3 regions of the Terrabacter sp. 2RAF25 genome follow, and region 1 is predicted to be linked to each of the others. Evidence: riboswitches for the same ligand, from Rfam matches in the RefSeq annotation. Region 1 holds a riboswitch; each other region holds the start of a gene.
The links. Region 1 has a riboswitch for cyclic di-AMP ahead of AB4091_RS15960 (C40 family peptidase). Riboswitches for the same ligand answer to the same signal wherever they lie in the genome.
Positions count from the first base shown of each region.

Region 2: it holds a riboswitch for cyclic di-AMP, as region 1 does, so the genes downstream of both, AB4091_RS07425 (CHAP domain-containing protein) here and AB4091_RS15960 (C40 family peptidase) in region 1, are expected to answer to the same signal.
Region 3: it holds a riboswitch for cyclic di-AMP, as region 1 does, so the genes downstream of both, AB4091_RS04255 (C40 family peptidase) here and AB4091_RS15960 (C40 family peptidase) in region 1, are expected to answer to the same signal.

Region 1 is NZ_JBFRGJ010000006.1:173,355-183,010, reverse strand. Features, by position in the region: gene AB4091_RS15965 (DsbA family oxidoreductase) at 181-864, opposite strand; gene AB4091_RS15960 (C40 family peptidase) at 950-1,732, opposite strand; cyclic di-AMP (ydaO/yuaA leader) riboswitch at 1,735-1,906, opposite strand; gene AB4091_RS15955 (iron dependent repressor, metal binding and dimerization domain protein) at 2,117-2,812, opposite strand; gene AB4091_RS15950 (MFS transporter) at 2,883-4,124, opposite strand; gene AB4091_RS15945 (hypothetical protein) at 4,203-4,541, opposite strand; gene AB4091_RS15940 (hypothetical protein) at 4,545-5,690, shown strand; gene AB4091_RS15935 (hypothetical protein) at 5,687-5,959, shown strand; gene pdxH (pyridoxamine 5'-phosphate oxidase) at 6,193-6,930, opposite strand; gene AB4091_RS15925 (hypothetical protein) at 7,039-7,443, shown strand; gene AB4091_RS15920 (pentapeptide repeat-containing protein) at 7,537-8,163, opposite strand; gene AB4091_RS15915 (citrate synthase 2) at 8,258-9,379, shown strand; gene AB4091_RS15910 (PQQ-dependent sugar dehydrogenase) at 9,580-9,656, shown strand, end outside.
Region 2 is NZ_JBFRGJ010000002.1:890,455-900,110, forward strand. Features, by position in the region: gene AB4091_RS07385 (VWA domain-containing protein) at 1-415, opposite strand, end outside; gene AB4091_RS07390 (DUF58 domain-containing protein) at 440-1,414, opposite strand; gene AB4091_RS07395 (AAA family ATPase) at 1,393-2,523, opposite strand; gene AB4091_RS07400 (S1C family serine protease) at 2,617-3,570, opposite strand; gene AB4091_RS07405 (CHAD domain-containing protein) at 3,678-4,553, shown strand; gene AB4091_RS07410 (hypothetical protein) at 4,625-4,843, shown strand; gene AB4091_RS07415 (GNAT family N-acetyltransferase) at 4,938-5,477, shown strand; gene AB4091_RS07420 (alkene reductase) at 5,615-6,685, opposite strand; gene AB4091_RS07425 (CHAP domain-containing protein) at 6,968-7,855, opposite strand; cyclic di-AMP (ydaO/yuaA leader) riboswitch at 7,859-8,045, opposite strand; gene AB4091_RS07430 (sortase domain-containing protein) at 8,353-9,156, opposite strand; gene AB4091_RS07435 (hypothetical protein) at 9,172-9,656, opposite strand, start outside.
Region 3 is NZ_JBFRGJ010000002.1:211,370-221,025, reverse strand. Features, by position in the region: gene AB4091_RS04275 (acyl-CoA dehydrogenase) at 67-1,929, opposite strand; tRNA gene AB4091_RS04270 (tRNA-Gly) at 2,263-2,336, opposite strand; gene AB4091_RS04265 (transglycosylase domain-containing protein) at 2,468-4,525, shown strand; gene AB4091_RS04260 (FBP domain-containing protein) at 4,565-5,056, opposite strand; cyclic di-AMP (ydaO/yuaA leader) riboswitch at 5,431-5,578, shown strand; gene AB4091_RS04255 (C40 family peptidase) at 5,581-6,177, shown strand; tRNA gene AB4091_RS04250 (tRNA-Gly) at 6,452-6,525, opposite strand; gene AB4091_RS04245 (hypothetical protein) at 6,635-7,066, shown strand; gene AB4091_RS04240 (SMP-30/gluconolactonase/LRE family protein) at 7,066-7,935, shown strand; gene AB4091_RS04235 (AAA family ATPase) at 8,015-9,559, opposite strand; gene dcd (dCTP deaminase) at 9,640-9,656, shown strand, end outside.

The sequences.
Region 1 (9,656 bases):
GTGCCAATCGAACCCCCCGAGTGCGCAACCGCGCGAGGCGGAAGAACCATCGCGCCAGCACCGCACTGGCTGCATCCTGCACCCCGATCGGGTGCCGTGTCGCCAAGGCGGGCGCGACATGCCAGCAGGTGGACGAATCTCCCTGCGCTATGGGCGTTTTGCGGTTTTTGACGCAGTCGCTCAGATGGTCTGGGTGGCGACGCCGCGCAGCAGCGCGAGGTAGTCGTCGACGGGGCGCGCACCCGACACGGCGGCATACGCGTTGGCCACGACGAACGGCGTCGAGCTGACGCCCATCGAGCGGGCCTGCTGCTCATCAGCCCGCACCTGGTCGGCGTACTCGTCGGACGCGAGGACGGCCGAGACCCGCCGCTCGTCGAGACCACACTCGGCGGACAGCCGTTGGAGCACCTCGTGGTCGTCGATCGCCAGCCCCTCGCTGAAGTGCGCCGACTGGAAGCGCTCCACGGCAGCCGAGCGCAGGGCAGGCCCGCCCATCTCGCCGGCCAGCGCACACAGACGGTGAGCGTCGAAGCTGTTGGCCCGCACGGCGCGGTCCCAGTCGAAGTAGAGGTCGTCGGCCTCGGCCACCTCGCTCGCTCGGGCGTTCATGAGCCGCCCCGCCTCACCGTCGCCGCCGTGGCGCGCCGCCACGTGCTCGACGACGGGCACGCCCCCGCCGCGCGGGACGTCCGGTTCGAGCTCGAAGGAACGCAGGCGCACGGTGACGTCGTGCGGCCGCTCGAAGGCGGCGACGGCAGCCTCGACGCGTCGCTTGGCCACCCAGGACCAGGGGCAGACCACGTCGCTCCAGAAGTCGAGCTCGATGTGGGTCGTGGACTCGGCGGCAGGCTGGTCGGTCATCGACTCAGTCAACCACGGCCCCGAAAAGCGTTGTGCCCCCGCCGGAGTCGGCGAGGGCACAACGAACAGAGAGGTCGAGCGATGCTCAGAAGCGGCCGTAGCCCGAGGGCGCCGTCCAGATCGAGTGGTTGCCGATGACGGTACCGGGACGCTGGGCGTCGATCATGCGGCCGGGGCTGACGTAGATGCCCACGTGGTACGCCGGCGAGCCGAAGAAGACGAGGTCGCCCGGCTGGGGGTCGCTGACGCGCGTCGCCGCGGCCTGCTGGGCCGAGGCCGTGCGCGGGATCGAGATGCCCGCCTGGCGGTAGACGTAGGAGGTGAAGCCCGAGCAGTCGAAGCCCGACGGCGACGAGCCGCCGTAGACGTAGGGCACGCCGAAGAAGGACTGCGCGATGCCGACGATGCCGGAGGCGCTCGGGATCTTCGCGTTGTCGAGGGCGACACGGGCCGTCGAGCGCGAGGCACGGTCGGCGGCAGCTGCACGGTCGGCGGCGCGCGAGGCGGCAGCCTTGTCGGCCGCGGCCGCGGCCGCGGCCTCGGCGCGCTCGCGCTTGACCTTGATGTCCTCGATGACGAGCGGCGTGGACTTGAGGGCCGGCTTGCCGTAGCCGATGGCCGACAGGGCGTTCGACGCCTTGAGGGTGCCCACCTGGGGACCCACGACCGCGGGACCCGCGGCGGCGCTGTTCACACCGTCTGCGGCGTTCGCCGTGCCGGCGAACGAGGCGACCAGGCCGCCCGAGGCGGCGACGATGGCGGCACCCTTGACGGCCGGCTGGGCCGACTCCCTGGCGATCGTCTTGAGCTCCGAGATCGCGTTGAATCGACCGGGGGCGCGGTGGCGCCCGGGAACGTTCTGAGCCACGTTTGACCTCTCGACGCCTACGAAGTGAGCTGTCGGGTTCGGGCTGGAGGTACGTGCCCGGCCTTCGCTCGGACCATTGCGGTCCAACGGAAGGCTTCACCCCGAGGACGTCTCTCGACGTCCGGAGAAAGTGGTTCCCCCGCTCCTGCCATTGCGGTTCGTCACTGGCCACAGGTCGATGGCAGGACTAGGCGGTCCGACCCGGGGCACTCGCTCGACGGGGAGAGCAAGTGCGGCCACGCTACCCAACCGGCCGCAGGTTGTCACCTCCAGGTCCGCAGAACTTGGAGAACTTCCGGCCGCCAGGACAAATGTGGCAAGGCATGCCAAGACACCCCCACCAGAGGGGGCACACCTTGACGTACGCCTTGGGCGCGGAGGTCGTCAGGCGGTCTGGCAGTAGACGTGGACCGCGACCTCTTCGGGCAGCGAGACGCCGGCGCCGGACTCGACGCCGTCGCGGACGACCACGACCCAGGCGCCGTCGCGCGCCACGTCGACGTGGGCCCCGGGCACGACGCCCGCGCTCGTCAGGAGTCCGAGCGCCTCGGGGTCGACCTGGACCGGCTCGCCGATGCGCCGGATGGTCACGCGCGAGGCGCTGTCGCGCACGGCGGTGGTGAGCGGGATCAGCCCGGTGAGGAAGTCCTCGTCCTGGTGCATGCCCAGCTCGTCGAGACCGGGGATCGGGTTGCCGTAGGGCGACTCGAGACCGTCGCCGATGAGGCCGAGGATCTTGCGCTCCACCTTCTCGGACATCACGTGCTCCCAACGGCACGCCTCGTCGTGGGCGTACTCCCACTCGAGGCCGATGACGTCGACGAGGAGGCGCTCGGCGAGGCGGTGCTTGCGCATGACGCGGGTCGCGAGCAGGCGTCCGTGGTCGGACAGCTCGAGGTGACGGTCGCCGGAGACCGCGACGAGGCCGTCGCGCTCCATCCGGGCCACGGTCTGCGAGACCGTCGGGCCCGAGTGGCCGAGACGCTCGGCGATGCGGGCCCGCAGGGGCACGATGCCCTCTTCCTCGAGCTCGTAGATCGTCCGCAGGTACATCTCGGTGGTGTCGATCAGGTCCGTCACGGTCATACCTTCTCAGAATCCTCGGACGGTCAGTGACCGCCCGTCGCGCTGCCGGTGGAGGTGCCCGTCCTCAGCCCCTGTTCGATGCCCTGGTCGGTGCCCGAGTCGGGTCGTGCCGAGGCACCCAGACGCGCAGCCATCCCGCCCCGACCACGGCGCCGGCGCCGAGCACGACGGCTGAGGCACCGAGGGACATGACTGCGCTCAGAGCTGACAACGCCAGGGGGCCCGCGGCCCTTCCCAGGTCGGCGCAGAGCCGCCAGCCACCGAGGAACTGGGCGCGGCCGTCGACGGGTGACGCGTCAGCGCCCAGCGTCATGATCAAACCGGCCCCGAGCCCGTTGCCCACGCCCAGCACCGTCGCGGCGGCCGTCACGGCGACGAGGCTCGTCGCGAGCGGGAGCAGCGCCATCCCGAGGCCCAGCACGAGCATGCTCGGCACGGCCGCCGCGACCCGTCCGTAGCGGTCCATCAGCCAGCCCGACGGGTAGAAGAGGGCCATGTCGATGGCGCCGGCGACGCCGAAGACGAGCGAGGTCTGCGCCGGCGTGAACCCGACCGACTCGGCCCACAGCGGCACGAGCGCCTCGCGGATGGCCCGCGCGCCCGCCACGCACATCGCCCCGGTGCCCAGCGTCAGCAGCACGTGCCGGTGCTGCACCAGCACCGAGGCGACGCTCCTCGGGACGGCCGCCGTCGCGACGCGGTGCGCCGAGCCGGTGATGTCCGGTGCGACCAGCACGAGCACGAAGGCGGCGAGGCTCGCGACGCCACCGACGGCGTACGCGGACTCGATGCCCCAGCGCGTGATGACGAGGGAGCCGATGAACGGTCCGACGAAGTAGCCGATGCGGTGGACGCCCCCGAGGGTCGAGAGCGCCCGGGCGCGCATGGCGACCGGGACGGCCTCGGTGAGGTAGGCCTGCCGGGCCAGCCCGAAGAGCGAGCCGGCCAGCCCGATGACGAGGACGCCGACGAAGAGCATGACGAGGCCGCCCGCGAGCGCCGAGACGACCATCCCGACGGCCTCGACCACGGCCGCGACCAGCAGCGCCCGGCGCTCCCCGATGCGGGCGGCGAGAGCCCCGGACGGAAGGTCGCCGAGCAGCTGGCCGACGCCCATCATGGCGACGAGCAGGGCCGCCACCCCGACCGAGGCGCCGAGCTCGCGTGCCGACACGGCCACGATGGGCGAGACGGCCCCGGCACCGGTCGACCCCAGGAGCGTGGGGCCGTACGCCGACAGCGCGATCGCACGCAGGCTGCCGCCGCGCTCGCCCCCGTTGTCCCCCTGGCCGCGAATCTCGGTCACGCCACAGGACCCTAACGATCGGGTTACTCGGCTGGCCCGCTCGTCCGGGCGACGGAACGATTGGCGGATGGCCGGGAGTCAGGGGACGAGCAGTCCCGCAACGGTGGACAAGGCGTTGGCGGCGACGACCGCGAGCGCCAGTGTCGACCTCCCCTCCCGTCCCCTCACCCGCCACCACCATGCGAGCAGCGCGGTCTCCACCACGACCACGACGACCTCGGCAGCCAGGAGCTGCGTCGGCGACGAGAACCGCGTCGAGACGGCATACAGCACCGGCTGCGTGAGCACGTTGACTCCCACGGCCGACGCCACCCCGCGCCCCCACGACGCCCACCCGGCGAGGCGCGCGAACCCCACCAGCACCGGCATCTCGACGGCGATGGTCACGGCGAGCGCCTCCCACGCGCGGACGGTCACGGCATGACCGGCGTGCCTACCGGGACGCAGCGCTGGCGCACCGTGACGCTCCTCGTGCTCGGGGCCGTCGGCGCATCGCTCGCCCTGGCGCTGGGGGCGCCCATCGCGACGGCCGTGATCGGCCTGATCCTCTTCGGCATCCTGCACAACCTGCTCGAGATCCGCTACGTCGCCGGCCGTTTCTCGGGGGTGCTCGGCCGGCCCTTCCTCGACCTGCTCGTCGCTCTCGTGACGGCGATCGTCGTCTGCCGACTGCTGTCCGGCGTCGTCGGCCGCCCGGCCCAGCTGGCCGAGATCCTCCTCGGCTACGGCGTCATCGCGCTCGCCGCCCGCTTCGGCCTCGAGGGCCGGCGCCGCCAGGTGGTCTGGGGCGTCGTGACCGCGGCCGCCGCGGTCTCCCTGGCCTTCCCGGCCTACCACTTCGTCGTGCTCACCCACCTGCACAACGTCGTCCCGCTCTTCTTCCTCTGGGAGTGGTCGCGCCGCATCACCTCCCGCCGCGGCCGGCAGGCCTTCCGTGCCGTGCAGCTGCTCTGGGTCGTCGCCATCCCGGCGGTGATCCTGCTCGGGCTCCTCGACGGCTCGCTCACGACCGACCCCGGCATCGTGCGCAGCGTCGTCGGTGACGGTCAGACGGTCCTGTCCACCAGTGCGCCGCCGGGAGCCGCGGCGACCCTGCTCGGGAGCCGGTTCCTCGCCGTCTTCGCGTTCATGCAGACGATGCACTACGTCGTGTGGGTCGCCCTCATGCCACGCGTCGCGCCCGACGCCTCGGCTGCGTTCGAGGCCCGCGTGCCGTGGGTGACCGGTCCGCGGCTCTGGGCCGTCGGTTTCCTCGTCGCCGCGGTGTTCGCCGTGCTCTTCGGCGTCGACTTCGTCCAGGGCAAGGCGCTGTATGCCGCCCTCGCCAGCTACCACGCGTACCTCGAGATGCCGGTGCTGCTGGCCATGCTCGTGGGGGCGCCCAGCCTGCTGTCGCCGCCCGTCGCGGCAGCGGACGAGCGCGTGCCGAGCGAGCTGATGGCGGCGACCGTTCCGAACGTGCCGACGGTCTCCCGGATGCCGGCCGGCGGCGGCGGCGGAACGATCGGGCCCTCGCCCGACGCCGCGGCGGTGGCAGTGGCGCCCGAGCCCGAGGTCGGCACGTGACCCTGCTCGCGCCGTTCGACGCCGCCGCACCGCCCGAGGACACGTGGGGGCCGATGCTGGTCGTCGCCCTCGTCGTCGTCGCGGCCCTGGCCATGATCTTCGGATTCGGCCGGATCACCCGACGCCGGGCCGCCGACGACGAGACGACGGCGGCGGGTGAGGGTACCGGCGGCGCCGGCGCCGGCACGGGCACCGGGGCCGGCTCTGGCACGGGCTCTGCCGGCCCGGCGACGTCCACCGATGACGAGCTGCCCACCGACCCTGTGTAAAAGGTCTTGCCGCCCCATTCATCCCGACGTAGGTTCGAGGAGTCGAACCGAAGGGAGGTGATCCGAGAAGTGATTTCTTCCGGAACGTGTGAGGTGGCCACGCGATAGCCGCGTCCCCATCCACACCATGGATGAGGCAGGGCAGTCCGACACGTCGGGCTGCCCTGTGCCATGTCCGGTCCCGTCCCGTCCCGTCCCGCCCCGTCAGGGTCCAGGTCAGGGTCCAGGTCTGCTCAGGGCTGCAGGCGCGACCTCGTCCAGGCTCCTGGGTCTGCGAGGTCCCCCGGCCCGCTGCGGCGGAAGACGATGCGGTCGTGCAGCCGGTTGCTCCGGCCCGCCCAGAACTCCACCTCGTCGCACACGATGCGCCAGCCGCCCCAGAAGTCGGGCACCGGCACGTCGTCGTCGCGACCGGTGTCGGGAAAGCGCTCCAACACCTGCTGCCACCGGCGCTCCAGCTCGGCCCGGTCGGCCGCGGGCCGTGACTGGTCGGAGGCCCAGGCCGACAACCGCGAACCGTAGGGACGCGACGCGAAGTAGCCCTCGACCTCGTCACGGTCGAGAGGCACGGCGCTGCCCCTGAACCGGATCGCACGGTAGATCGAGGGCCAGGTCAGGCTGGCCGCCACCCTCGGGTTGCCTTGCAGCTGCTTGCTCTTCGCCGAGCCGAGGTTGGTCACGAAGCCCGGCCCGCGCTCGTCGAAGAACCGCATCAGGACGGTGCGCACGTCGGGCGAGCCGGACTCGTCGACCGTGGCCACGGACAGCGCCGACGGCTCCGGGACGTCGGCTCGCTCACCGGCGGCCGCCTGGGCCGCGTCCACCCAGGCGCGTGCCTGGAGGTAGGGCGACTCGGCGACGTCGGCCTCGACGAGACCGTCTCCGGAGTAGTCGAGGCGGCGTACCTCGTGAGCCGTCCGCGTGGGCTTGCGCGCCGTCTCGTCGGCCGACGTCACCGGGTTGTTGTCCATGAGCCCAGACTAGGGTTGGCGACAGGAAGGCCCGCAGGAGCGTCAGGCCACGGCGCGTGCGGACCCAGCGAGAGCCCCGGCCGCCCGGGGCCGGTGAGGAGTCGGACGATGGCAGGCAAGGGAAAGCTCGTCACGCAGACCGTCAAGCTCGGGATCAAGTACGGCCCGCAGATCTGGGTGGCCAGCCAGGCGCTGCGCGAGCCCGCCAAGGAGGCGGCCAACAAGGCGATCTCGAGCGAGCGGGCCAGGCGCCAGGCGATGGACCACGCGAGGTCGCTCGCCGACGGCAGCATCCTCAAGGTCTACAAGGGCGACGCGGCGCACTGGGTCGTCTTCAGCGGCGACGAGCCCATCGCAGTGCACCCGACGACCGACATGCTGCTCACCACGCTCGTCGAGCGCGCCGACCTCACGAAGCGGATTCGTCCGCAGGACAAGGTCAAGGCGACGGAACGCGCCAAGGACGCCGCCGCGGCAGCCCTGCGCCGCGGCAAGCCCAACCAGATCAACTGACGCGTCCCCGCGTTCGGTGTCACCGGTCCCTGGTGAACAGCAGCTACATCGAACGGGGGGTGAACGCGGGAGCGAACGCGGGTGCGCGGGCCCTCAGTCGGTGACGACGATGCCGAGCTCGGCCGCGAAGGCGTCGGCGAGGTCGATGACCTGCGGGCGGCTCAGGGTCGCCCCCTTGAGACCGGCCAGCCCGACCGGCGACCGCAGCGTGGCGCCGGAGAGGTCGAGACGGGCATACGTGCCGCGTCCGAAGGACGGCTGCTGCAGCGTGCAGCCCTCGAACGTCAGCCCGTCGACGACCGCCTCCTGGAGGTCCAGCTCGACGACGACGCAGTCGACGAAGGCGACGTCCTTGAGCCTGGCGCCGCGCAGGTTGAGGAAGTCGACCTTGCCGCCCACCACGGTGACGTCGCGCCAGGTCGAGCCCCAGGCGGACACCGCGGCGAGACGGCAGCCGTCGATGGTGGTCTCGACCACGCTGGCCTCGACGAGGCTCAACCCGACGCCGTGGACGCGCTGCCACTCGCACTCCGACCAGCGGGAGCCCGAGAGATGGGCCTCGTCGAGGGTGGCCCCGACGAGCGTGCACTCGAGGAACGACGCGCCTTCGGCGTGGGCGCCGCTGAAGTCGGTGCCCTCGAACCGGACGGCGTCCTGGTGGAGGTCTCGCGTGGCGAACACGGCGTCACGAAACACGGTCTGGTCGGCGGCTGACGGCATACGGTGAAGTCTGGCAGCCACGGCCGACTCCCCCACGGTCGACGGCTGCTGGCCTCCACACCGCGGTGGTACCGCCTGCACAGCAAGGACGCACATGGCAGACAGCACGCCCGATCCCGACTTCAAGCCAGGACTCGAGGGCGTCATCGCCTTCGAGTCGACGATCGCCGAGCCGGACAAGGAGGGCGGGGCCCTGCGCTATCGCGGGGTGGACATCAACGACCTCGTCGGCCACGTCGACTTCGGCCACGTGTGGGGCCTGCTCGTCGACAACGAGTTCGACCCGGGCCTCCCTCCCGCCGAGCCCTACCCCCTGCCCCTCCACACGGGCGACGTGCGCGTCGACGTCCAGTCGGCGCTGGCGATGCTCGCGCCGGTGTGGGGCTTCAGGCCGACCCTCGACATCGATGCCGAGGAGGTGCGCGACAACCTCGCCAGGGCCGCCGTCATGGCGCTCTCCTTCGTCGGTCAGTCGGCCCGCGGCCTCGACAAGCCGATGGTGCCGCAGCGCGAGGTCGACAAGGCCTCCACCATCACCGAGCGCTTCATGATCCGCTGGCGCGGAGAGCCAGATCCCAAGCACGTCGAGGCCGTCGACTCCTACTGGGTGTCCGCGGCCGAGCACGGCATGAACGCCTCCACCTTCACTGCGCGCGTCATCACCTCGACCGGCGCCGACGTCGCTGCCGCGCTGTCGGGTGCTGTGGGTGCGATGTCCGGGCCGCTCCACGGCGGGGCCCCGTCCCGCGTGCTCCACATGCTCGACGGCGTCGAGCAGCAGGGCGACGCGACGGCCTACGTCAAGGGCGTCCTCGACAAGGGTGAGCGGCTGATGGGTTTCGGCCACCGCGTCTACCGCGCCGAGGACCCCCGCGCCCGCGTGCTCCGCTCTGCCTGCGAGCGCCTCGGAGCCCCGCGCTACGAGGCCGCGGCCGCGCTCGAGAAGGCCGCTCTCGACGAGCTGCACGCCCGCCGCCCTGACCGCGTGCTCGCCACGAACGTCGAGTTCTGGGCCGCGGTGATCCTCGACTTCGCCGAGGTGCCGGCGTCGATGTTCACCCCGATGTTCACGTGTGCGCGCACGGCCGGCTGGTCGGCGCACATCCTCGAGCAGAAGCTGACCGGGCGCCTGATCCGGCCGTCGTCGCGCTACATCGGCGAGGGTCCGCGCAAGCCCCAGGACGTCGCCGGGTGGACGGCAGACATCGGCCACTGACCTCCCCGGGTCGGTGAACGACCCGAGCACGTATGCCGTCGGGCCCGGTCGCGTGACCGGGCCCGGCGGCATACGTGCTCGATGGCATACGTGCTCGGCGGCATACGAGCTCGGTGACGCTCGATCTCGGCGCGCGCGCTCGCGCCGGCGCGCGTAGCCTCCCACGTGGGAGCAAGCGGGACACCGAGTCGGGAGCCACCATGGTGCAGCGTCTGCGCGTCCGAGGATCCATCGCCCTGGTGGGCGCACTGCTGGCCGGCGCCGCGCTGGCCGTGGA
Region 2 (9,656 bases), on a different contig from region 1:
GCGTCACCAGCGCGGTGCCGCCGAAGGCGACGACGGCGATGCGCACCGACGACGGCTGCTTCTCCACGAACCCGCGCGCGGCGGCCTTGGCCGCCTCGAGCCGTGACGGCTTGACGTCCGTGGCGGCCATGCTGTTCGACACGTCGAAGGCGAGCACGACCGTGCCCTCGCGGTGCGGCTCGGCGAAAGAGGCCACCGGCCGGGTCAGCGACAGCACCAGCACGGTGAGCGCCCCGATGAGCAGGGCCGGCCCGACGTGCCGCCACCAGCCACGACGCGGCGCCGGCATGAAGAGACCCTGCTCTGCGAGGGCGACCCGCCGCTGCTCCTGCACCCGCAGCACCCGGCGGTAGCCGAGGACGAGCACCGGGACGACGAGCAGTCCCGCGAGCGCCCAGGGCCAGGTCAGTGTCACCGCCGTCTCCTCATCGCCGTCTCCTCATCGCCGTCTCCTTCGCCGCAGCTCGGAGATGCGCATGAGCGACCGCACGAGGTCGTCGTCGGTGCGGACGGTGTAGAGGTCGGCGCCGGCCTTGCGTGCGCGTGCCTCGAGCTCTGCCTGCCGTGCGTCCGCTGCCTCCGCCAGCCGTGCGCGGAACGCCGTGTCGCTCGTGTCGACGAAGATCTGCTCGCCCGTCTCGGCGTCCTCGACGTAGACGCCACCCGCGTCGGGCAGCTCGCTCTCGCGCGGGTCCACGACCTGGATCGCGACCACCTCGTGGCGCCGGGCGAGGCGCGCGAGCGGCTTGTCCCACCCGTCCGCGCTGATGAAGTCGGACACGACGAGCACCAGTCCGCGTCGCCGGGCGATGCCCGCCGCGGCCGTGAGCAACAGCGACAGGTCGGTCACCCGGCGCCCGGAGTCCTGCCCGGTCCCCGCCCTCGCCCGCCGCCTCGCGAACCACCCCGGAGCCGGAGCGGGGTCGTCTGCGACAGTGCGGGACTCGCGCCGGTCGAGCAGCAGCTTCGCGATGCGCAGCACCTGGATGCGCCCCGACGCCGGCGGCACCACGGCGTCGACGCCGGTGTCCATGACGATCGCCCCCACGCGGCTGCCACCGCGGGTCAGCACGTGCGCCAGCGTCGTCGCGACCTCGGCGAGGACGAGGTCCTTCTGGCGGGCGACGGGCCCGAAGCCCATCGACGCAGAGTGGTCGAGCAGCAGCCACGCCGTCAGCTCGCGGTCCTCGACGAACTCGCGGACGTACGGGGTGTCGAGGCGTGCCGTGACGTTCCACTCGATGTGCCGCAGGTCGTCGCCGGGCTCGTACTCACGCAGGTCGGTGAAGTCGAGCCCCGAGCCCCGGAAGATGCTGCGGTAGTCGCCCTGGAGTCTTCCGTCGAGCCGCCGCACCACCCTCCACTCGAGGTGTCGGAGCAGCCGCTCGGCGCTCAGCGTGTCGGTCGCGCCCATGTCGTGTCACCAACCGCGGGGCCGGCCGTTCCCCCGGCAGGGATCCCACCGGACTCGGCCCCGAACGCGCCGGCCACCGATCCATGGGCCTGCTGGTCGCGCGCCTGCTGCTCGCGCAGCGGCGCCGTGGGCACCGGCACCGCATGGATGATCGGGGTGAGCAGGTCGTCGGGGGAGAGGTCCTCGGCCAGCGCCTCGTAGGACAGGACGATGCGGTGCCGCAGCACGTCGCGCGCGAGGTCGCTGACGTCACCCGGCAGCGCGTAGTCGCGCCCGCGCAGGAACGCGAGCGCCCGCGCCGCCAGCACGAGGTTGATCGACGCGCGCGGGCTCGCGCCGTAGGTGAGCAGCCGGGCCAGGTCGTCGCGGCCCACGCCCGCCGGCTCGCGGGTCGCGGTCGCCAGCCGGACGGCATACTCGATGACTGCCGGGTCGACGTAGACGGCGTCGGTCTCGCGCTGGAAGCCGCGCAGCATCTCCGGGTCGAGCACCTTGATGGTGTTGACGGCGGTCGAGATCTGGCGCTCGACGACGACGAACTCCTCAGCGGCAGAGGGGTATCCGATGAGCACCTTGAGCATGAAGCGGTCGACCTGGGCCTCGGGCAACGCGTACGTCCCCTCCGACTCGATCGGGTTCTGCGTCGCCATGACGAGGAATGGGTCGGGCGCGGGGAAGGTCTCGCGACCGATCGTGACCTGCCGCTCCTGCATGACCTCGAGCAGCGCGCTCTGCACCTTCGCCGGCGCGCGGTTGATCTCGTCGGCGAGCACGAGATTCGCGAAGACCGGCCCGAGCGAGACCTGGAACTCGCCCTCGCGCTGGTTGTAGATGCGCGTGCCGATGAGGTCGGCCGGCACGAGGTCGGGCGTGAACTGGATGCGCTGGAACTCGCCGCCGATCGCGTGCGCGAGCGTCTTGATCGCCATCGTCTTGGCCAGGCCGGGCACGCCCTCGACGAGCAGGTGTCCGCGGGCCAGCAGGGCGACCATCATCCGCTCGAGCAGCAGGTCCTGCCCGACGATGGTCCGCTTGACCTCGTAGAGCGCCTGTTCGAGCTCGTGCCGACCCTGCCGGCCACTCGATCTGCTGCCGGCCATGCCGTCCATGCCGTCCTCCTGCCGCTGCTGCTCCGGTGTCGTGGTGTCGTGTCGTGTCGAGCTCGGGTGTGCCGTATGCCGTTGTGTCGTATGCCGTGGCGCCTAGCGCGCGATGCCGCCGGCCCCGCCGCCTGCGGTCGCGATCGGCACGGCGAAGCCGATGCCGACGAAGAGCGTCTGGTCGGTGGGGTTGGCGAGGCCCGTGACGATGCCGACGACCTGGCCGGCCTTGTTGAGCAGCGGGCCTCCGGAGTTGCCCGGGTTGACCGCCGCGTCGAACTGGATGAGGTGCTCGAGCTTGCGGCTGCCCTCGACCCGGACCGTCCGGTCGAGCGCGGACACGACACCGGCCGAGAGGGAGTCGACCAGGCCCAGCGGGTGGCCGACGGCGAAGACCGGCGCACCCACGACGAGCCCCCCACCGAGGACGGCCGGCACGACCGTCTCGGGGAGCTTCGCGGGGGTGAGGGTCGCGATGTCGCTCTCGGGCTTGCGGGACGCGACCGTGGCCGGCGACGTGGTGCCGTCGGAGAAGGCGACGGTGATCGTGCTCGACCCCTCGACGACGTGCAGGGCGGTGAGCACGGTGCCGTCCGCGTTGACGACCACGCCGGCCCCGCTGCCCTGCGACTGGGCCCCGGCCGAGGTGCCTCGGGTGGTGATGACGACCAGCGACGGGGCGATCGCGGCGTGCGCGAGCGTCGCGTCGGCCGGAGCGGCCGCCTCGGCCTCGGCCTGCTTCGCGAGACCCTTCTGCACGGTGAGGTCGACGTCGTGCTGGGTGATCGGGGCGGGGCCGGGAGGTCGCGTGACGGCATACGCCGTCAGGGCTGCTGCGACGAGCAGGACGATGGCGAGCGCAGCCCACACCCAGCGTGGGACGGAGGCGAGCCGGCGGCGCATCCGCTGCCACGGCCCGTCGGGGGGCTCGGGTTGCGGGCTCGGCCCGGAGCCGACGAGGGGCGCTCCCGGTGGCGCGAGCAGGCGCGCGCGAAGAGGTGTCCCGGCGCCAGGGGCGGCGGTGTCGACTGCGGGGGGAGCGGTGACCCGGGCCACCTTCTCGACTGTACGTTTCGATCGGCTCGAGCGGCAGGGTCAGTTGATGGTTCACAGGTTCCGCCGAACCGGTGACTCACGGTCACCCCCACGGGTAGGAATGGCGTATGCCGTCCGCCGCGTCCCTGGTGCGTCAGCGACTCGCGGAGCAGCGGGAGGCGCTGACCCTGGCCGAGGAGGCTCTGCACGCCGGCGAGGCCGAGGGTCTGCACGACGTCCGCGTCGCGATCAGGCGCATCCGTTCGGCGTTCGCGACGTTCCACCCGGTGCTCGAACGCACGGTGACCGAACCGCTGCGCGACGAGCTGCGCTGGGTCGCGGGGCTGCTGGGGCAGGCGCGCGACGTCGAGGTCGTCATCGAGCACACCGAGCTGCTGCTCGCGGCCGCCGAGCCGGTCGGGCTCGACGACGCCGTCAGCGGGCTCCGGGCGCGCCTGCGACTCGATCTCGCCGCCGCGGGCGACGTCGTCGACGAGACGCTCGCCTCGACGAGGTATGCCGCCGTGCTCGCCCTGCTCGACGCGGCCGTCGACGACCCACCTTTCACGGCCAGGGCGGACAAGGGCGCGAAGAAGCTCGCCCGCACCCGCGTCGAGCACGACCTCGAGCGGGTCGTGGAGCGCATCGGCCGGGTCCGGGCCACGAGCGACCCCGCCGAGCAGGCGGCTCGTCTGCACGACGTGCGCAAGGCCGCCAAGCGGCTGCGCTACGCGGCCGAGGCGGCCGCTCCCGTGGCCGGCTCTCGCATCCGCGAGATCGAGGAGGTGGCCGAGGCCGCCCAGGACGTCATCGGCCTGCACCACGACGCGACCGTCACGCGGTCGACCTTGCGACACTTCGCGCTCGACGTCGACAGCGGCGAGGCGGCGGCGTTCCTCATCGGTCACCTCGATGCCGACGAGCAGCGCGCCCTGCGCGACCTGAGGTCTCGCGCGATGGACGCCCTGACCTCGCTGGAGAAGCTGGCGCGGGACCGCCGATGACCCGGATCTGCCCGGAACGCTGCCCGGAACGCTGCCCGGAACGCCGTGGCCGCCGCGTGAGTCCGACCGGCATGGACACCGACGTCACCTGCCCGATCTGCAGCACCCCCTCGATGACGCCCGGCGAGATCGTCGGCCGCTCACCGGGCGTGAAGTTCAAGGAGCACGGTGGTGGCCTGCTCGGCGACCTGACCGGGGTGCCCATCACGACCGGCGTCTTCAACCACAGCGCCCCCGCGCTCCGGTGCGGCTCGTGCGGCACCGTCGTGGTCCCGCCTGCTCGCGGCTGACGTCGGGTGCCGGGTGCTTCGGACCGGTTCCGATGTCTGGCCGGAAGCCTTCAGCCACCGGCGTTCGACGACTGCGGCACCTACCATCGGCGCCATGCCTGAGCTCCTCGTCCGTGACGCGACGCCTGTCGACGCCCCGGCCTGCGCCGCCGTCTACGCGCCCTACGTCACCGGCACCTCGATCACGTTCGAGACCGAGCCGCCCGGCGCCGAGGAGATGGGCCGACGCATCGAGAAGGCGCAGCGGTCACACGCGTTCCTCGTGCTCGAGGACGCGGGGGAGGTGGTCGGGTTCGCGTACGGCGGGCCGTTCAAGGAGCGCGCCGCCTACCGCTGGTCGTGCGAGGTGTCGGTCTACATCGCGGTGGACCGCCGCGGGCGAGGTGGTGGTCGGCGGCTGTACGAGGAGCTGCTGCGCCGGCTCGAGGCCCGCGGCTACCGGATGGCCGCGGCGGGGATGACGCAGCCCAACGAGCCGAGCGGCCGGCTGCACGCGGCGATGGGGTTCGAGACGGTCGGCACCTACCGCGACATCGGCTGGAAGTTCGGCGCGTGGCACGACGTCACGTGGGTGCAGCGCCGCCTCGGCGACCCGCTCCCGGACTCCGCGACAGACCCGCCCGAGCCCCACTGACCGTCGGAAAATGGGCACTCGACCTGACCCACCAGTCGAGGGCGCAGTTCCCTACGCATCCCCACGCACCGACCCGTCGGGAAGTGGGCACTCGACGAGGGCTTGCGGTCGAGCGCCCACTTTCCGACGTCACGTCTTCAGGGCAGGGAGGGGTAGTCCGTGTAGCCCTCGGCGCCGCCGCCGTAGAACGTGGCCGGGTTCGGCTCGTTGAGCGGGGCACCCTCGCGCCAGCGACGGGCGAGGTCCGGGTTGGCGAGGAACTCGCGGCCGACCGCGACGGCGTCGCCGAGGTCGCGCTCGAGGAGGTCCTCGACCTCGGCCAGCCCGGTCACCGACGCGAACCCGGTGTTGAGGACGACCGGGCCACCGAACCGCTTGCGCAGGTTGCGCACCAGGTCGGACTCCGGGTCGCCGAGGATGCTGAGGTAGGCGAGGCCGAGCGGCGCGATGCCCTCGACGAGCGTCTCGTAGGTCGCGGCCGTCTCGAGCTCGTCCTCCTCGAGCACGCCCTGGATGTTGTGGGCGGGCGAGATGCGGATGCCGACGCGGTCGGCGCCGATGGCCTCGGCGACGGCCGTCGTGATCTCGACGACGAGCCGTGCGCGGTTCTCGGGCGAACCGCCGTAGGCGTCGGAGCGCTGGTTGGTCGACGGTGCCAGGAACTGGTGCGGCAGGTAGCCGTTCGCGGCATGCACCTCGACGCCGTCGAGCCCGGCCGCGATCGCCTGCCGGGCCGCGTGGACGAACTCCGCCACGAGCGCGGGGATCTCGTCGGTCTCGAGGGCGCGCGGGACGGCATACGGCTGCTCGCCCGACGGCGTGACGACGGAGCCGGGTGCCGCGACGGCGCTCGGGGCGACGCTCTCGAGGCCACCCTTGTTGTCGGGGTGTGCGACGCGACCCGCGTGCATGAGCTGCACGACGACGTGGCCGCCGCCCTCGTGCACGGCGTCGGCGACGAGGCGCCAGCCGGCGACCTGCTCGTCGGAGTGGATGCCGGGGGTGTCGAGGTAGCCCTGCCCGACGGCACTGGGCTGGGTGCCCTCGGTGATCAGGAGACCGGCGCTCGCGCGCTGGCCGTAGTACTCGGCGTTGAGCTCGGTCGGCGCCTGGCCCGCGCCCGCGCGGTTGCGCGTCAGGGGGGCCATGACGAAGCGCTGGGGGAGGTCCCAGCGGCCGATGCGGATGGTCTCGAAGGCCGTGGACACAGGCCTGCTCCTCACTGTCGGTGAAGTGTCGGTGTAGCCGGCGGTGATGGTCCGCGGCTCCGCGCCCGTGTGGGTGGAGCCTTCAACTACCTAGGCGACAAGTCGGACAGGTGGGCGAGCATTCCCCCGAGGACGCCCGGTGTGACGCGTCAGGCACCGCCGGGGGCGTGGCTGGCGGGCATGGTTGGCGGGGATGGTTGGCGGGGGATGGTTGGCGGGTATGGCGAAGGGGAGGATGTCGCAGCATCCTCCCCTTCGGTACAAGCGCTCAGTCCGCGAGGGTCACGGCGCGTAGATGTACTTCATGCCCGGACCGTCGGTCAGGGTGCGGGTGTTGTAGTTGTACGCACCGGCCAGGGCGTTCATCTCGACGATGGTGACCTGGTTGCCGTTGACGGCCGTCACCCAGGCGACGTGGCCGACGCCCGAGGAGCCGTGCACGCCGGGCTGCATGACGAGGATCGAGCGCGTACGCGGGGTGCCGGTGACCGTGTAACCCGCGTTGGCGGCACCCGAGGCCCACGCCATCGCGTTGCCGGTCCAGCCGCCGGGGTAGTAGCCCTCGGACGCGTACCACTTGGCGAGCGCGCCCCAGGTGCACTGGCCCGCGGTGGCCCAGTTGTGGTCCGAGCGCATGCCGGAGGAGGCGCTCGGCACGGAGCCGTTGCTGACCGCCTTGGCCGTGGACGTGGTCGCCGTCAGCGTGCGACGCGTGAGGTCACGCGAGGCGCGCTCGGCGGCGGCCTTGCGCTCGGCAGCAGCCTTCTCGGCGGCGGCCTTGACGGCAGCGGCCTTGACGGCAGCAGCCTTGGTGGCGGCGCGCTCCGTCTTGACCTGGATGTCCTCGATGACGCGCGGCTTGGGGGCCGCGGCGGGCTGGCTGACAGCCTTCTGGGCGACCGGCGCGTAGCCGATCTTCGCCAGAGCGGTCGAGGCGGCGGGGACGGCGCCGGTGGTCGGGCCGACGGCGGCAGCGCCGGCGGTCGTGGCGGACAGGGGCTCGGCGCTCGCGGGGTTCGCGAAGGTGGCGACGAGGCCACCAGTGGCTGCGACGAAGGCCGCACCCTTCATGGCCGGCTGTGCCGTCTCACGCGCGAGGAGCTTGAGCTCGTTCAGGGGGTTGTGACGGCCTGGCGCACGGTGGCGGCCGCGGATGATCTCGTTGTTCACGCTTGTACCTCTCCGCGCCTACGAAGTTAGCTGTCGGGTTCGGGCGGAAAGGTGCCCGGTTCTCACCCGGCCCGCGACGAGTCGCGACCCGGGCGAATACTTCACCCCAAGGACGTCCGGAGTCGTGGCGCCGGACGCCCGGAGAAACGTGTGGTTCCTCCGCTCCCGTCACAAGGTTTGCTCTCGCTCGACAGGCGGTGACAGGACTAGGCGGTCCACCTCTCGAGCGCCCGACCAGGTGGCCGGACTCCCCGAAGAGTAGATGACTCGACGGGCAAAAGTCACGCTGAGGTAACGGAGACGTGCCAGAAACGTCGTTGACGGTCCGTTTTGAAGGGCTTTACCTGCGGCATACCTTTGGTCGCTTGTGATGCGAGTCACAAGACAGACGCTGACTCTGCCCTGACGTGGACGCGACGCGCAGGGTCACCCGTGGACGTCCCGGTGTGGCTGGTCGGCGAGCCGGAGGACGAGGTCGAGGGGCCCGTCGGGCCGCGTCAGGCGGCGCTCGCCAGGTGGCCGAACACGATGACGTTGTCGCGGTACTCGTTGCGGCTGTCAGTGGGTCCGCCGCAGGTGACGAGGCGGATCTCGGCACGTCGGAAGTCGCTCTTGTAGACGAGGTCGGTCGGGAACTGTGACTTCCGGTAGGCCGCGACGCGGTCGACGGTGAAGGTCAGGTGCGAGCCGTCCTGTCGTGCGACCTCGACGACGTCGCCGGCCTTGACCCTGCCGAGCTCGTGGAAGATGCCCGGCACGCCGGCCGGAGTGTCGACGTGCGCTGCGATGACCGAGGGACCGAGCTGGCCCGGTGTGGGCCCCGCGTCGTAGAGGCCGACCTCCTGGGCCGTGCCGGGCACAGAGATCGTGCCGTCGCGCTGGATGCGCAGGGGCACGAACGTCCGCGAGCCCACCCCGATCGACGGGATCTCGAGCGACGTCGGCTCCGACGCGTCGAGGAACCGCCCGAATGCGGCGCCCGGGTCGGACGTCGGCCGCGTGGGAGCAGTCGTCGCCGGTCCCTTGGCGGGGGTCCTTGAGGTCGACGTGGCGGTCGAGGGCGCGCCCGGGGTCGCTGGGGCCGGAGCCGCCGCGGGTGGCGCGGGTGGCGCGGGTGCCGGACTCCCGGACGGGCCGCGGATCCCGATGACGAGCGCGACGACACCGACGGCGAGCAGCACGGCCGTTGCGAGCAGGGCCGCCGCGACACCTGTGGTGACGCGGCGACCCTGCTGAGACGGCATCCGGCCCGACGGGCTCGGCTGGTTCGACCGGCCCGAGGTGCCCGGCTGATCCGTCATGGGACTTTCGCTCGCTCAGCCGCGCGACCGTGCAGCACGGCGGGCGGCGAAGGCACCGGAGCCGGCTGCGGCGAGGAGCGCACCGCCGCCGAGGAGGAGCATCGAGTCGTTGGTGCTGCTCTTGAGGCCGTTGGCGACCGTCCCGCCGCCGGTGTGCATGCCGCCGGCCGGTGCGGTGTGGAGGGCCCCGCAGAGCGCCGGGTCGGTGGCCTCGGTGGGCAGCTTCGGGTCGAGGTCGCTCTTCGCGTCACCCGAGTACTTGCCGTCGTGGTTGTGGTCGACGCCGTGGATGACGACGACCGACTGCCCCTTGGCGATGGCGTCGGCGACGCCGCTGGAGACCTTGATGCTGCCCCGCTCATAGCTGATCCTGCCGCCGGGCGCGGTGCTGAAGCGGTCGATGGCGAGGCCACTCTTCGGGCTCGTGTCGCCGGTCTTCGTGAGGGAGACGACGATGTCGCCGTATGCCGGCCCGCCCTCGGTCGTGTTGAGGTGGCCGT
Region 3 (9,656 bases), on a different contig from region 1:
CGTCTCCACATGCGGGACGAACTGCTCTCTCGACGGGTCTCCGGGGGTGACGGAGTGTTCTCCCGCTCAGAAGGCGGACTCGGGCACGTCCATGAGGTCGTTGTCGGTGGCCTCGGCGATGGCGCGCTCGGCCGCGATCTTCGGCAGGACGTTCTTGGCGTAGAACGAGGCCGCGGCGACCTTGCCGCGATAGAAGTCGGCGTCCTTGCCGGAGGCGCCGCCGTCGATCGCGGCCTGCGCGACCTCGGCCTGGCGCAGCAGCAGCCAGCCGACGACGAGGTCACCGGCCGACAGCAGCAGGCGGGTCGTGTTCTGGCCGACCTTGTAGAGGTTGGCGACATCGCCGCCCATGCGCGGATCGCTCTGCATGAGCGTCGTGATCATCGTCCCGACGATGCCCTGGATGTCCTCGAGGGCCTTGCCGAGCAATTCGCGCTCGGTGTCGAGCGAGCCGCCGAGGTCCTTGGCGAACTCCTGGATCTGCCCGGCGACGTGCTGGAGGGCGGCGCCCTTGTCGCGCACGATCTTGCGGAAGAAGAAGTCGAGGCCCTGGATGGCGGTCGTGCCCTCGTAGAGCGTGTCGATCTTGGCGTCGCGGACGTACTGCTCGATCGGGTAGTCCTGCAGGAAGCCCGAGCCGCCGTAGGTCTGGAGCGACTCGGTGCCCAGCAGCACCCAGGCGCGCTCGGAGCCGAGGCCCTTGACGATCGGCAGCATGAGGTCGCTGATCTTGTTGGCGAGCTCTGCGTCGGAGCCCTTCGCGAGGGGTGCCGCGGGGTTGCCGGCCTGGGCCTGGTTGACGGTGTCCTGCTGGCTCGCGGTGTAGACGACCAGCGCGCGCAGGCCCTCGGCGTACGCCTTCTGCAGCATGAGCGACCGGCGCACGTCGGGGTGATGGGTGATGGGGACGCGCGGGGCCGACTTGTCGGTCATCTGCGTGAGGTCGGCGCCCTGGACGCGCTCCTTGGCGTACTCGAGGGCGTTGAGGTAGCCGGTCGAGAGCGTGGCGATCGCCTTGGTGCCCACGAACATCCGGGCGTTCTCGATGACCTTGAACATCTGCGCGATGCCGTCGTGCACGTCGCCGAGGAGGGTTCCGACGGCGGGCTCGTGCTCGCCGAAGGTGACCTCGCACGTCGTGCTGACCTTGAGGCCCATCTTGTGCTCGACGTTGGTGACGTGGGCGCCGTTGCGCTCGCCGAGCTCGCCGGTCTCGAGGTCGACGTGGAACTTCGGCACGATGAAGAGCGAGAGGCCCTTCGTGCCGGGCGCGGCTCCCTCGGGGCGGGCGAGGACGTAGTGCACGACGTTGTCGACCATGTCGGACTCGGCCGAGGTGATGAAGCGCTTGACGCCGCTGATGTGCCACGTGCCGTCGGGCTGCTTGACGGCCTTGGTGCGGCCGGCGCCGACGTCGGAGCCGGCGTCGGGCTCGGTGAGCACCATCGTCGTGTGCCAGGCCTTGTCGACGATGTGCTTCGCGAGCTTCTTCTGGTCGTCGGTGCCGAGGTGCCACAGCAGGTTGGCGAACGAGTAGCTCGCCGTGAACATGTGGATCGCCGGGTTGGCGCCGCACACCATCTCGGCGACGGACCAGCGCAGCGAGGCGGGGACGACCATGCCGCCGAGCTCGGCCGGCACGTCGAGGTTGCCCCAGTCGCCGTCGACGTAGGCCTTGAACGACTTCTTGAACGAGTCGGGCATCGTCACGGTCTGGGTGGCGGGGTCGTACACGGGAGGGTTGCGGTCGCTGTCGAGCAGGCTGTCGGCCAGCTCGTGCTCAGCCAGGCGTGAGACCTCGCGGAGGATGTCCTTCGCCGCGTCGACGTCGACGTCGGCGTAGATGCCCTGCCCGAGGACATCCTGACGGTTGAAGACCTCGAAGAGGTTGAACTCGAGGTCGCGCACATTGCTCTTGTAGTGGCCCATCGGGACCCTCCACGTTCTGTCGCTCGTCGTGCGTCCGCGTCGGCGGGCGCGCCAAGTTACTGGCCGGTCACTTCCATGATGCTACTGACCGGTAACGAATCGCAAGGGCAACAGGTCACGGTTGCGCCACGCACTCCCGCGCGTCGTATCCCGGCTGCCGCGGCCCGCGTGCGTGTGCACGCGCCGGGGTGGTGCCGTCGAGAACCGCTCGCCCCGTCGCGTCCCATCCGGGCCGCGGGCCGCGGGCCGCGGGCCACGGACTCGGCCACGCCGCGCATCGCGGCTGCCGGGCATGCGGAAGGGCCCGGTCCGACAGGACCGGGCCCTTCGCGTTGGAGCAGGCGGCACGAATTGCACGTACGTCTTCCCCCTGGAAGAGGGCTGTTCTGCTACTGAACTACGCCTGCGAGGCGTCGCAACCGTAGCAACAGTCGGGTGTCGTCGTCCAAACCGGCACGCCGGAGGCCGGCCACCGCGAGGCAGCCGGCTCCCAGCCCACGCGCAGCGAGCCGTCGGAGTCGCGCGCCTATCGTTGCCTGTGACCGGACGACGCGGCGACCTCGGACGAACGGCCCGCACGCTCGCGGCCTTCGTCGCGGCCGCGGTGTCGGCCGGGCTGTTGGCGGCCGGCCTGTGGACGCCTGCAGTGGCGGCCCTCGGCGGGCTGTCGAACGCCGGAAGCGACGCCTTCCTGGACCTGCCGAGCACCTTCACCATGGCCCAGCTCGCGCAGGGGTCACGGATCCTGGCCGCCGACGGCTCGGTCATCGCCACACCCCAGGACCAGGACCGCGTCGTCGTCGACCTGTCGCGGGTGGCCCCGGTCATGCGCACCGCCCAGGTGGCCATCGAGGACAGCCGCTTCTACGACCACGGCGCCATCGACCTGCAGGGCCTGACCCGTGCCGTCGTCGAGGACCTGCGCACCGGTCAGGCCAGCGAGGGCGCGTCCACGCTCACGCAGCAGTTCGTCAAGCTCTCACTCCAGGAGCAGGCGCTGCGGCAGGGGCAGGACGCTGCTGCGCGGGCGGCCGTCGCCAAGACGATCCCGCGCAAGCTCATCGACCTGCGCTATGCCGTCGCCCTCGAACGCTCGTGGACCAAGGACCAGATCCTGCAGGGCTACCTCAACCTCGCCTACTACGGCGACGGCGCCTACGGCGTCGAGGCCGCCGCCCGCCACTACTTCGGCGTGCACGCCAGCGCCCTCACCCTCACCGAGGCTGCGACCCTCGCGGGGCTCGTCCAGAGCCCCAGCACCACCGACCCCGTGCACCACCCGGGCGCGGCGCAGGCGCGTCGCAACGTCGTGCTGACGCGGATGAAGGCGCTCGACGAGCTGACGCCGGCGCAGTATGCCGCGGCCGTCAGGCACCCGCTCTCGCGTGACCTCGACGTCACGCGCCCTCCGGCGACCTGCGGCGCGTCCCAAGACCCCTACTTCTGCTCCTTCGTCATCGCGTGGCTCGAGCAGCAGCCCGCCCTCGGCCCGACGGAGCAGGCCCGTCGAGATCTGCTCTTCCAGGGCGGCCTGACGATCCGCACCACCCTCGACCCGTCGGTGCAGCGCACCGTCGACGCGTCCCTGCGCGCGGTCGCGCCCGAGCACAACGCGTTGGGCGTCGCCGCCGCTGCCTTCGTCACCGAGCCGGGCACCGGAGCGGTGCTCGGCCTCGGCCAGGACACGACGTACGGATCACGCACCGGCTCGACGGAGCTCGACTACGCCGTCGACCGTCGCTACGGAGGGTCTGGCGGGTTCCAGTTCGGGTCGACCGCCAAGGCCTTCGCGCTCGTCACCGCGATGAAGCAGGGGTTGGGCACCCGCGCCTCCGTGAACGCGCCAGCCGCCGACAACCACCACCCGGCAACCTTCAGCGCCAAGCAGTTTCCCCAACCGTGCGGAGTCGGCAGCCCATGGTCGGTCTACAACGACGAGCCGTGGAAGGGGGGCTCCATGTCGCTCAAGCAGGCGACGGCGCAGTCGACGAACACCGCCTTCGTGGCCCTCGCGAGCCGCATCGGCGTGTGCGCGATCCACTCCACGATGACGGCGTTCGGCATCCACGGTGGTGACGGACAGCCCCTCGGCACCTACCCGCCACAGGTGGTGCTCGGCGCGCAGGCTGTCTCGCCCCAGACTATGGCCGAGGCGTACGCCGGACTCGCCGACCACGGCACCGTCTGCGACGTCCACCCGGTTTCGAGTGTCGTGCAGGGTGGTCGCACGCTGTGGGCGCCGCCTCCGGCCTGCAGGCAGGTGGCCGACCCGGACGCCGTCGACCAGGCGACCCAGTACCTGGAGTACAACATGACGCACGGGTCGGGCATCCTCAACCAGCTGCCCGGGCGGCCGACCGCCGGCAAGACCGGCACGTCCGACGGCAATGCGCAGTCGTGGTTCGTCGGCTACACGCCGCAGCTGGCCACCGCTGTGTGGGTGGGCAACCCGGTCCACCCGACTCGGCACATGTTCAACGTGTCGATGGCAGGCAAGTCGTGCGCCTCGATGACCGGCGCCTGCTACGCCGCCCCGATCTGGCGCCGGATCATGGACGGCGTGCTGTCGGGAGAGCCCGTCGAGCCGATGCCCTGACGCGGGCTGGCTCGTGGACCTCAGGACATCGGCGCCGAGTCAGGAGCCGTCGCGGACCCGACGCGCGAAGGCGGACGATCGCGCCCGGAGCTCCTCCACGCGCCGGTCGACGAGCGAGGCCGCGTCGAGCCCGCCCTCCATCGCGTTCGGCGGGCGGCTCACGTGCTGGGAGCAGCTGAAGTCGGCGTGGACGAGAGTGCCGAGGCTGTTGCCCTCGCGCCCGGCGGCGCCGGCCCGGCGCGCGACCCACAGCCGCACGTCGGCCGTGGCGAAAGCGTCCTCGCACCAGGCGCACATGGCCCTCGCCTTGCGCGTGTGCTCCGACGCCCGAAGGACGAAGGCCACGGCCTCGTCACCGACGGGCACGACGGCATACGCCCTCTGGGGGTTGCTGCGGTCGACCCAGCCTAGAAAGTCGAGCTGCTCCCAGGGGAGGGTCTCGAGGTTGCCCGGGATGCTGGCCTGCTTCGCCTCGCGGCGCGAGCAGTTTACGAGGGCGGTGCGAATCTCGTTGTCTGTCAGTGGTTTCACGGTGTTCCTGTCAGTGGGGCAGGACCGGGTGACCCGGTCAGCCGGGGTGGGTGAGGTGACGCGGGACCGTGACCGCTGAGCAGGCCATGGAGGCCACCCACCCCTCCGCGGGACCTCCCGCTGACGACTGACGACTCCGGTGCGGAGCGGCGTCCATCGTGCGCCGGAAGCCTGTCAACGGTCCAGTCGTTTTCGGACGGTTTCGTGTGTGGCCGTCCGAAAACCCGCCTTGAGGAGGTTTGTCTTGGCAACATCTGCCGATATCGAGCCGTGACCTACACGGTTCAACGATTCGTCTGCGACCGTCGATGCAGTTCATCGGCCGGGGTCCTCCCCGGCCGGCCCGCCGGTACGCCGAGTCCTGTCCGCCGGTCGGGGCAGTTGCGCATCACGCGGACAGGAGCGGGGGACCCACTTTCTGGGCCGGCTAGGACCGGTTCTTGGGGTGAAGCCGCGACATGCGGCCGGGCCACTTCTGCCCGAACCCGACAGCTCACCTCGAAGGCGTGGGAAGGAACCCGACCATGCCCGCTTCGAGTCCTGCACGCCCCGCACGACCTGCACGACCCGGGCGCCACCGGCGCCCCGCACGACGACTGCCGCTCCAGTCCCTCGCCCTCACCCCGCTGCTCGGCGCCGCGCTCCTCGTGGGCACCGGCGGCGCACCGCCCGCCTCCACGACGGCGCCGCCTGCCGCGGCTCCGCAAGCCGTCAAGGCAGCGCCGAAGAAGACTGTCAACGTGGCCTCCGCTCCCGTGGCCGCCGTCCCGCGTCGCATCCAGGCGCTTCGCCTCACGGCCGCGCAGAGGGGCAAGCCCTACCGTTGGGGTGCTGCCGGACCGTACGCGTTCGACTGCTCCGGCCTCATCTACTACGTCTACCGGACCCGCTTGCACGTCGCGCTGCCCCGCACGGCGAACGCCCAGCGCCTGAGGACCGTGCGGGTGGCCAAGTCCAACATCCTCGCCGGCGACCTCGTCTTCTTCATGAGCGCCGGACGCGCCTACCACGTCGGGGTGTACGCGGGCAGCGGCAAGGTCTGGCACTCGCCGCGACCGGGCCAGCGCGTGCAGCTCTCGAAGCTGTGGACCAGCGCCTGGGTGGCCGGCCGGGTGCGCTAGCCCGGAACAGACCTCCCAGCAGGGCTCATCTCTCGCGCACATGGTCGTCCGGTCCACCGTCACGACGGGCCGGTGCCCACGCCAGCGTGGCCGTCAGGGACCCCGACGGGCCGTTCCCCCCACGACCCGTTCAGACCCTCATGCCGCCACGTCGACCCCTCCGCGCGGGCCATCCTCCCCCGGGGTGGACCGCCTCGGCGGTCGCGACGGGCACAGGACCGGATGAAGGAGCCGCAGGTAGGGAATGCTTTCCCACCTGCGGCTCCGTCATGGATGGAGCGAGCGACGGGAATCGAACCCGCGTATCCAGCTTGGGAAGCTGGCGCTCTACCATTGAGCTACGCTCGCACGGGCCGCCGGCTGGTGCCCTGCAAGGGCTCGCGAGGCGGCACGCGGCGTCAGTGTAGCCGACGCCGCGCCAGCGCACTGACCGCGACCCCAGGGGCCCACGACCGTCATGGATCTGACCAAGCAGTCCGCCTTCGTCGACCACGTCCGCGGGCGTGGGGGAGCCACGGCGCAGGTGGCGGTGACCCTCGAGCAGTTCTTCGACGGCAACGACTGCGAGTGGAGCATCGCACCCAACCGGCCGGAGGACGTGCCGCTCGCCGCGGTGCGCAAGGTGCTGCTCGACCTGCGCTCGCACCCTGAGGTGCACGACGTCCGGGTCGAGCTCGACGTGCTGGAGTTCGAGGACTTTCCCGACGACGAATGGCCTTACGCCAGTGGGTTGGCCGTCATCACCACACTGCAGCCCGACGAGGTCGACGCGATGACGATCGACGCCGACACCGAGTCGAGCGGTGGCCCGGCGGAGGGCGCTGACTGGCTGGTCGACGCGCCTGGCGTGCCGGAGGGACACCACTACGTCGGCGTGTGGTGGGACTGATGGGTCCCACCGAGGCCGGTCTGGTCGAGGGTGTGCCCGAGCAGGTTACCGACGCGCTCTGCTACCACGGCGAGGGCCCCGTCTGGTCGTCGACGTGGGGTGGTCTGCGCTGGGTCGACATGCTCGCCGGTGACGTCCTCACGCTGCGTGCCGACGGCTCGGTCGACCGGATGCACGTCGGCGACGTGGCCGCGTTCCTGCGCCCTCGCGCGCGGGGTGGCTGGGTGGTCGCGACCGAGCGCGGGCTGTCGCTCGCGGACGACCCGGACGGCATACCCGAGCCGTGGATGGACCTCTGGGACGACCCGTCGACACGCATGAACGAGGGCGGCGTCGACGGCCGGGGCCGGCTGTGGGCGGGGACGATGGGCTACGACCGGGTGCCAGGCACCGCCACCCTCTACCGCGTCGACGCCGAGGGTGCGGTCGCCACGGTGCTACCCGACGTGACGATCTCCAACGGCATCGACCTCTCGCCCGACGGCCGTCACGCCTACTACGACGACACCCCGACGGGTCGCACAGACGTCTTCGACGTCGTCGACGGCGAGCTGACGAACCGTCGACCGTTCGTCACCCACGACCTCGGCCATCCCGACGGCCTCACGGTCGACAGCGCCGGCAACGTCTGGGTCGCGCTCAACGGCGCCGGCCGGGTGCGCTGCCACTCGCCGGCCGGCGACGTGCTCGCCGAGGTCGAGCTGCCCGTGCGGCTCACGACGGCCTGCACGTTCGGCGGCGACGACCTTCGCGACCTGTTCATCACGACGTCCCGCGAGAACCTCGACGACCCGGAGCCCGCGGCCGGTGCCCTCTTCCGGGTGCGCGTCGGCGTGCCCGGGGTGCCGGTGCGCGCTTTCGCCGGCTGAGGCGTGCGTCAGTGTTGCGCGTGGCGCAACACTGACGCACTGTTCGCCGAGGAGGTATGCCGTCTCGCGGGCATACGGCTCAGCCCGAGTGGGTGATGCCGCCGTCGGCGGAGTAGCCGAACGTCGAGACCACGCGACCTGGTCTGTGCGGAAAGCCGGCCGGCAGGCCCATGGGGCCGCCTGACGGCTCACCCCCAGGGCCGCCCGCTCCGCCGTCTGCCGGCTCGCCCGACCCGACGCCCAGCAGGCTTCGCGTGAGCCGCTGGGAGTCCGAGAGCAGCTCGTCGAGGGCCAGGCCGAGGTGGTCGTCGGCCGGCTGTTCGTCGGCCAATGCCGCGGCGAGCACCGCCCGCCGCACGAGCTCCTTCGTGAACGACGCGGTGGTGCCCTCGGTGCGGGCGGCAGCGGCCGACATGGCCTCGTGGCCGAAGAGGTGGCCGCCGTAGAGGTGCAGCAGCTCGAGCCGGCCCTCGAGGTCGGGCAGCGGGATCTCGGCCGCGAGGTCGACACGCCCGGGCCGCTGCGACAGGGCCACCTCGAGGTCCTCGACACGGTTGGTCGTCAGCACGAAGGCCACGTCGGCGTCCGCGTCGAGGCCATCCAGCGCGTCGAGCACCTCGAAGAGCAGGGGTGAGGCGCCCATGGAGAAGGAGCGGTCCTCGGCGACGAGGTCGCAGTCCTCGAGGACGACGATGGCGGGCTGGTGCGCCCGGGCCACCTTGGCGGCGTCGTGGATGAAGCGCAGCGAGCCGCCGCTCAGCAGCACCGCTGTCGTGCCGGGCGTCGCCGACAGCAGGTGGCGCACGGTGTGCGTCTTGCCGGTGCCGGGCGGACCGTAGAGCAGGACGCCACGCTTGAGGTGCTGGCCGTGGGCGAGCAGCCGCTCGCGCTGCTCGCCCATGCCGATGACGTGGTGCGACACCCGCTCGAGCAGGCCCTCCGGCAGCACCACCGCGCCCGCGTCGACCGTCGGGCGCGCCACGAACGTCACGCCGGAGATGCCCGGGCCGTAGGGATCGGTGCCGAACGTGATGACCTGGCCGCGGAGGATGCTCCGCTCGTCCATGAGCTGCTGCACCCGAGCCATGAGTGCCTCGGAGAGGTCGCGGTCGGCACCCATCACCTCGATGCTCCCCAGCTCGCGACCGAACTGGCGGTTGGCGCCCTGCTGGCGCACGGCGACGGGGAAGCCCTCGAACCGGAAGAGGCGGATGCCCGACGTGACCACCTGCCGCTGGTCGTCCTTGCCCGGACCGGTCGGCATGCGGTCGTAGTCCACCTGCCCGACCGGCAGCCCCGACCCGTGCAGCCCCTGGACCAGGTCGCCGAGTGACATGTGGTGGCGCATGTCGCCCGCGATCCCGACGACCGTGCGGTCGGGGTCGCCCTCCGACACCTCGGTGAGGGCCAGGTCCGCGTCGACCATCCGGTGCGGGGGCACCGGCTGCGCGACGACCGCCAGCGCGCGTGGTTGCACCCCGAGGTGCGCGGCAAGGACGTCGACGAGGCGTGGGCCGTCTCCGTCGCTCGGGACCCGTTCGAGCACGGCCCGCACGACGCGGTGGAGGTCGTCGAGGAGCGGCTCGACGGACGGCGGTGGCGAGGCGGCGTTCGAGGGGTCCATGACGTGACGATAGGCGGCGCGCGGGGTCCACAGGGCAGGAGCGGGGGAGTGTTTCGAGCACCGCGTTATAGCCTCGACCCGTGCTGCTCTCCGACAA